Regions from separate parts of the Streptomyces sp. NBC_00490 genome, predicted to be linked through region 1. Evidence: riboswitches for the same ligand, from Rfam matches in the RefSeq annotation. Region 1 holds a riboswitch; the other holds the start of a gene.
The links. A riboswitch is a leader RNA that binds a small molecule or an ion and turns the genes downstream of it on or off. The one in region 1 is predicted to bind glycine.
Positions count from the first base shown of each region.

Region 2: linked by a shared signal. The riboswitch ahead of gcvP (aminomethyl-transferring glycine dehydrogenase) and the one ahead of gcvT (glycine cleavage system aminomethyltransferase GcvT) in region 1 are both predicted to bind glycine.

Region 1 is NZ_CP107869.1:6,990,028-6,993,427, forward strand. Features, by position in the region: gene glyA (serine hydroxymethyltransferase) at 1-488, opposite strand, end outside; gene gcvH (glycine cleavage system protein GcvH) at 504-881, opposite strand; gene gcvT (glycine cleavage system aminomethyltransferase GcvT) at 1,000-2,112, opposite strand; glycine riboswitch at 2,150-2,255, opposite strand; glycine riboswitch at 2,256-2,365, opposite strand; gene OG381_RS32100 (AAA family ATPase) at 2,587-3,249, shown strand; gene OG381_RS32105 (enhanced serine sensitivity protein SseB) at 3,330-3,400, shown strand, end outside.
Region 2 is NZ_CP107869.1:2,251,203-2,254,602, reverse strand. Features, by position in the region: gene OG381_RS10145 (DNA polymerase IV) at 1-759, shown strand, start outside; gene OG381_RS10140 (PRC-barrel domain-containing protein) at 821-1,198, opposite strand; glycine riboswitch at 1,330-1,426, shown strand; gene gcvP (aminomethyl-transferring glycine dehydrogenase) at 1,600-3,400, shown strand, end outside.

The DNA.
Region 1 (3,400 bases):
TTGGCGAGGCGCTCGACCTCGGCCATGTCGACCAGGCCGGCGTCGTCCACGTGGTAGGCGACCACGTTGAACTGCTTGCCGGAGAAGTTCAGCCGCATGCCGTGGGTGAGGTGGCCGCCGTGCGCCAGGTCCAGGCCCAGGATGGTGTCGCCGGGGGAGGCGAGCGCGAACAGGGCGGCCTGGTTGGCGGAGGCACCCGAGTGCGGCTGGACGTTGGCGTACTCGGCGCCGAACAGGGCCTTGACCCGGTCGATGGCGATCTGCTCGGCGACGTCCACGTGCTCGCAGCCGCCGTAGTAGCGGCGGCCGGGGTAGCCCTCGGCGTACTTGTTGGTCAGGACCGAGCCCTGGGCCTCCATCACCGCGACCGGCGCGAAGTTCTCGGAGGCGATCATCTCCAGGGTGGACTGCTGACGGTCCAGCTCGGCATCGACCGCCGCGGCGATCTCCGGGTCGAGCTCATGCAGGGACGTGTTCAGAACGGACATCAGGTCTACGACTCCTCAGCCGGCGGAAAAGGCGGTGTACTCGTCGGCGGAGAGCAGGTCGGCCGGCTCGTCCGCGATGCGTACCTTGAACAGCCAGCCGCCTTCGAAGGGGGCGGAGTTCACCAGCGACGGGTCGTTGACGACGTCCTCGTTGACCGCGGTGACCTCACCGGAGACCGGGGAGTACAGGTCGGAGACCGACTTGGTCGACTCCAGCTCGCCGCAGGTCTCGCCCGCGGTCACCGTGTCACCGACCTCCGGGAGCTGCACGAAGACGACATCGCCGAGGGCGTTGGCCGCGTGCTCCGTGATGCCGACTGTCGAGACGCCGTCCTCGGCGCCCGACAGCCACTCGTGCTCCTTGCTGTAGCGCAGCTGCTGGGGGTTGCTCATGGCCTGAATTCTCCTGTACGCGGGGGAGTGCTGGTGGATGGGGGGCTACTGGGAACGTGCGTGAGCAGCGGAAATGTGCGCAGGGTCACGCGAGCGCGCGGGACCTCGCGTCCAGTGTCTACTTCTGGCGCTTATAGAACGGCAGAGCCACGACCTCGTAGGGCTCATGGCTGCCCCGGATGTCCACACCGACTCCGGTGCCCGGCGCGGCGTGCATGGCGTCGACGTACGCCATCGCGATCGGCTTGCCCAGCGTGGGCGAGGGGGCGCCGGAGGTGACCTCGCCGATCACCTGGCCGTCCGCGACCACGGCGTACCCGGCGCGGGGGACCCGGCGGCCCTCGGCGATCAGGCCGACGAGGACGCGCGGCGGCTCGTGGTCGGCGTGCTCGGCGGCCTCGCGCAGGGCCGCGCGGCCCACGAAGTCGCCCTCCTTCTCGAACTTCACGACCCGACCGAGGCCCGCGTCGAAGGGGGTCAGCTCCGTGGAGAGCTCATGCCCGTACAGCGGCATGCCCGCCTCCAGGCGGAGCGTGTCCCGGCAGGACAGACCGCAGGGGACCAGGCCGACGCCCTCGCCCGCCTTGGTCAGGGCCTGCCACAGCTCGACCGCGTGCTCGGGCTTCACGAACAGCTCGAAGCCGTCCTCGCCCGTGTAACCGGTGCGGGCGATCAGCGCCGGGACGCCGGCGACCGTGCCGGGCAGCCCGGCGTAGTACTTCAGTCCGTCGAGGTCGGCGTCGGTGAGCGAGGCGAGGATCCCCGGCGACTGCGGTCCCTGGACGGCGAGCAGCGCGTACGCGTCCCGGTCGTCCCGCACCTCGGCGTCGAAGCCGGCCGCACGCTCCACGAGTGCGTCCAGGACGACCTGGGCGTTGGAGGCGTTGGCGACCACCATGTACTCGGTCTCTTCGAGCCGGTAGACGATGAGGTCGTCGAGGATGCCGCCGTCCTCGCGGCAGATCATGGTGTAGCGGGCGCGGCCCACGCCGACGGAGGCGATGTTGCCGACCAGGGCGTAGTTCAGGAGGGCGGCCGCCTGCGGGCCGGTGACCGTGATCTCGCCCATGTGCGAGAGGTCGAAGAGCCCGGCCTTCGTGCGTACGGCGTTGTGCTCGTCGCGCTCGGAGCCGTAGCGCAGGGGCATGTCCCAGCCGGCGAAGTCGGTCATCGTCGCGCCGAGCGAGCGATGCAGGGCATCGAGCGCGGTAAGGCGGGGTTCATTGCTCATCGGACGGTTGTCTCCCAAGGCATGACGGCGAGGTCGTTCCTCCCCATCTGTCATCGGAACCTGAGAGGTTCGCCATGACCCCTGGGGACATGACTTGCACCTTGGGTGGAGCCGCCGGAGGGCGGCTCGCTTTTCAGATGTGCCTCGCCCGCGCGGTAACGGGGCCTGAGAGATTCAAGGGAGGGACTTGCTCCTTCGGCGCCCGGGCACTCGTACGAGGACGTACGGCCCGGAACTCTCCCGCGCGGATTCAAACGGCCGGTATGCAGTTGGCGCGGACATCATTGCACGCATCCGTCCGGCGGGGCAGGGGTGGCTCCCACAGGGGCCGCACAGCCTCAACCGTCACTCGCCGCACCCTGTAGCAGGCCTGTTGCGAGAAACGGACGGAAACAGGAGGCGCCGCGGATTACCTTCTCTTTACACTCGACGGGGAGGGTAACTCGTGACCCGCCCCAGGGGAGGACGATCACGGTGAACAGGCCCACTGCGTACGCCACCACGTCGGCCGTCGCGCTGCCCGCACAGCCGGCCGCTCCGGCCCGGGAGACGTGCGCGGCGCGACCGGTCGTCCGCGACCTGCGCGACCGCGCCGGCCACAGCCCGCACGCCCTGCTCTTCGCCCCGGACGACCTGGTCGTGATCACCGGCCTGCCCGGCAGCGGCAAGTCCACCCTGATGCGGCGGACGGTCAAGGGCGTCCGCATCGACTCCCAGGACACCCGCGACCGCTGGGACGACCGGGCGCCGCGCTTCCTGCCGTACGCGGTCTACCGCCCCCTCGTCCGCGCCGCCCACTACCTCGGTCTGTTCCGCGCCCTGCGCTCCGGCAAGGGTGTCGTCGTGCACGACTGCGGCACCCAGTCCTGGGTGCGCGGCTGGCTGGCCCGCGAGGCCCGCCGCCGTGGCGGCACCCTGCATCTGCTGCTGCTCGACGTCACCCCGGACACCGCCCTGGCCGGCCAGCGCGAGCGCGGCCGCGGCGTCTCGAGGTACGCCTTCCTGCGGCACCGCACCGCGGCCGACCGGCTGATCCGCTCCGTGGCCAAGGGCGACCTGCCGCAGGGCGTCGGCTCGGCGGTGCTGCTCGACCGGGACGCGGCGGACACCCTGCGCCGGGTCGGTTTCACGGGCTGATCTCAGCCGCCTCCACACCCGCTAGCCTTTTCAGCCACAGACAGGCCACAAGCGGCAGCACTCGGCAGGCGGACGGACAGATGGCATTCCCGGCACAGGCACACCCCCATCCGCACGGCGGCGGATGGCCCGGCAACGAGCTGGAGGAGGT
Region 2 (3,400 bases), 4.7 Mb from region 1:
CACACGGTCGACGAGATCGCGGAGGCGGGCGAGGACGAGCTCGTACGGCTGTTGGGCAAGGCCCATGGACACGGGCTGTACGCGATGGCGATGGCGTACGACGAGCGGCCCGTGGTGGCCGAGCGGGAGACCAAGTCCGTGTCGGTCGAGGACACGTATGACGTGGACATCCATGACCGGCTGCGGGTGGGGCTGGAGGTGCAGCGGCTGGCGGATCGGTGTGTGCGGAGGCTGCGGGAGGCCGGGCTGTCGGGGCGGACCATCGTGCTGAAGGTGCGGCGGTACGACTTCTCCACGTTGACGCGGTCCGAGACGTTGCGGGGGCCGACCGATGACGTGGCGGTGGTGCGGGAGGCCGCGGCGCGGTTGCTGGACTCCGTGGACACGACGGGTGGGGTGCGGCTGCTGGGGGTCGGGGTGAGCGGGCTCGCCGACTACACGCAGGAGGATCTCTTCGCCCAGGCCGCGGGGGAGCGTGCCGAGCTTGCGGAGGAGGAGCAGCGGGACGAGGTGGCCGAGGAGTCGCCGGTGGTTCCGGTCGAGCGGCGGTGGGTCTCGGGGCACGATGTGCGGCACGACGAGTTCGGGCATGGGTGGGTGCAGGGCAGCGGGCTGGGGAGGGTGACCGTGAGGTTCGAGACGCCGGATTCCGAGCCGGGGCGGGTCCGGACGTTTTCGGTGGAGGATCCCGCGTTGGTGGTGGCCGAGCCGTTGCCGTTGGTGCCGGTTGTGTGTGCGGGTGGCTCCAGTGGGGGCTGAACGCCTGTCGGTTTCGTGAGCCTGCGGTGCGTCCCTCCCCAGCCCTTCGTGCGTCGCTGAATCAGGCTTCCGCGTCCTCCGTGCCTGCCAGCCTGCCGAAGTCCCGGTCCGGGAAGGGGGGCGCCGGGGCCACGTCCAGGCCGTAGTGGTGGTAGAGCTGGAGTTCCTGTTCGGGGGAGAGGTGACGGCCTACGCCGAAGTCCGGGGCGTCCTTGATCAGGGCCCGTTCGAAAGGGACCCGGAGGCTGCCCTCGAGGAGTTCGCTGGGCTCCAGGGGGACGAAGGCGTCCCTGCTGAAGAGGCCGGTGCGTATGGCCGCCCATTCCGGTACGCCGGTGGCGTCGTCGAGGTAGACCTCGTCGATCGTGCCGATCTTGGTGCCGTTGCGGTCGAAGGCCTTGCGGCCGATCAGGTTCCGAGGATCGATGTCGGTCTGCACGGGCCCTCCACTAGGTCGCGGCTCGCAGCTCATCCGTAAGCACTACGAAAGAGCACATTGGGGGAGGTGGCCACTCGAGGGGAGCTCGAGGGATCCGCGACGGCCTCGCTGCTAGGCTGACAAGTGGCTGCCGACCCTGTGCGGGAGAGTCCTCCGGACACCGTTCGGAGGCGCCGAAGGAGCAAATCCTCCCCGGAATCTCTCAGGCACACGTACCGCATGGACGAGGCCACTCTGGAAAGCAGGGCGGGAGTACGGCTTCCGCTCTCACCGACGGTGAAAGCCGGGAGCTCTCGGGCGCCCGGTGAAGCTCTCAGGTTGAGATGACAGAGGGGGAGGCCGTCCGGGTACCCGTGCCGTGGTGCCCCTCGCAGGTCGTGTCAGACCAGGAGGCCTCCGTAATGACCGCCCACCGCACTCCGCTCACCGAGCTCGAGCAGGGGATCCCCTTCGAGCAGCGCCACATAGGGCCCGACCAGGAGGCGCGGGCCAAGATGCTCGCGCACGTCGGCTATGGCTCGCTGGACGAGCTCACCGCCGCCGCGGTGCCGGATGTGATCAAGAACGCCGATGACCTCGACCTGCCCGGCGCCCGCACCGAGGCCGAGGTGCTTGCCGAGCTTCGCTCGCTCGCCGATCGGAACCAGGTGCTCGGCTCCATGATCGGGCTCGGGTACTACGGGACCTTCACGCCGCCCGTCATCCTGCGCAATGTCATGGAGAACCCGGCCTGGTACACCGCCTACACGCCGTACCAGCCCGAGATCTCCCAGGGACGGCTCGAGGCTCTGCTCAACTTCCAGACCATGGTCGCCGAACTGACCGGACTGCCCACCTCCGGTGCCTCGCTGCTCGACGAGGGCACGGCGGCCGCCGAGGCGATGTCCCTGTCCCGGCGTATGGGCAAGAACAAGAAGGGGCTGTTCCTGGTCGACGCGGACGCGCTTCCGCAGACCATCGCCGTGATCGAGACCCGTGCCGAGCCGACCGGCGTGGAGGTCGTGGTCGCCGACCTCAGCGACGGCATTCCGGCCGACGTCGCCGGTCGTGAGATCAACGGCGTGCTCGTCCAGTACCCCGGCGCCTCCGGTGCCGTACGGGACATACAGCCTCTGATCGAGCAGGCGCACGAGCTCGGAGCACTGGTCACCGTCGCCGCGGACCTGCTCGCGCTGACGCTGCTGAAGTCGCCCGGTGAGCTCGGGGCCGACATCGCGGTCGGCACCACACAGCGCTTCGGTGTGCCGATGGGCTTCGGCGGGCCGCACGCCGGCTACATGGCGGTGCGCGAGAAGTTCGCGCGCAGCCTTCCCGGGCGGCTCGTGGGTGTGTCCGTGGACGTCGACGGGCACAAGGCGTACCGGCTGGCCCTGCAGACCCGTGAGCAGCACATCCGCCGGGAGAAGGCGACCAGCAACATCTGCACCGCGCAGGTGCTGCTCGCCGTGATGGCCGGGATGTACGCCGTCTACCACGGGCCCGAGGGGCTGAAGGACATCGCGCGGCGCACCCACCGCTACGCCGGCATCCTCGCCGCGGGGCTCACCGCCGGTGGTGTCGAGGTCGTGCACGGCGCCTACTTCGACACTGTGACCGCCCGGGTGCCGGGCAGGGCGGCCGACGTCGTCGCCGCCGCGCGCGAGAACGGCGTCAACCTGCACCTCGTGGACGCCGACCGGGTCTCCGCCTCCTGCGACGAGACGACCACGCGGGCCCAGCTGAGCGCCGTATGGTCGGCGTTCGGGGTCGAGGGCGACGTCGAGGCGCTCGATGCGGTCACCGAGGAGGCTGTGCCGGACGCGCTGCTGCGGAGCGACGAGTTCCTCGCGCACCCGGTCTTCCACCAGTACCGCTCCGAGACGGCGATGCTGCGCTACCTGCGCAGGCTCGCCGACCGGGACTACGCGCTCGACCGCGGCATGATCCCGCTGGGCTCCTGCACCATGAAGCTCAACGCGACCACCGAGATGGAGCCGGTCACCTGGCCCGAGTTCGGGCAGCTGCACCCCTTCGCGCCCGCCGAGCAGGCGCAGGGCTACCTCACGCTCATCCGTGAGCTGGAGGAGCGCCTCGCAGAGGTCACCGGATACGACAAGGTGTCGCTCCAGCCCAACGCCGGGTCGCAGGGTGAGCTGGCCGGACTGCTCGCCGTACGCGGATACCACCGGGCCAACGGTGACGAGCAGCGGACCGTGTGTCTGA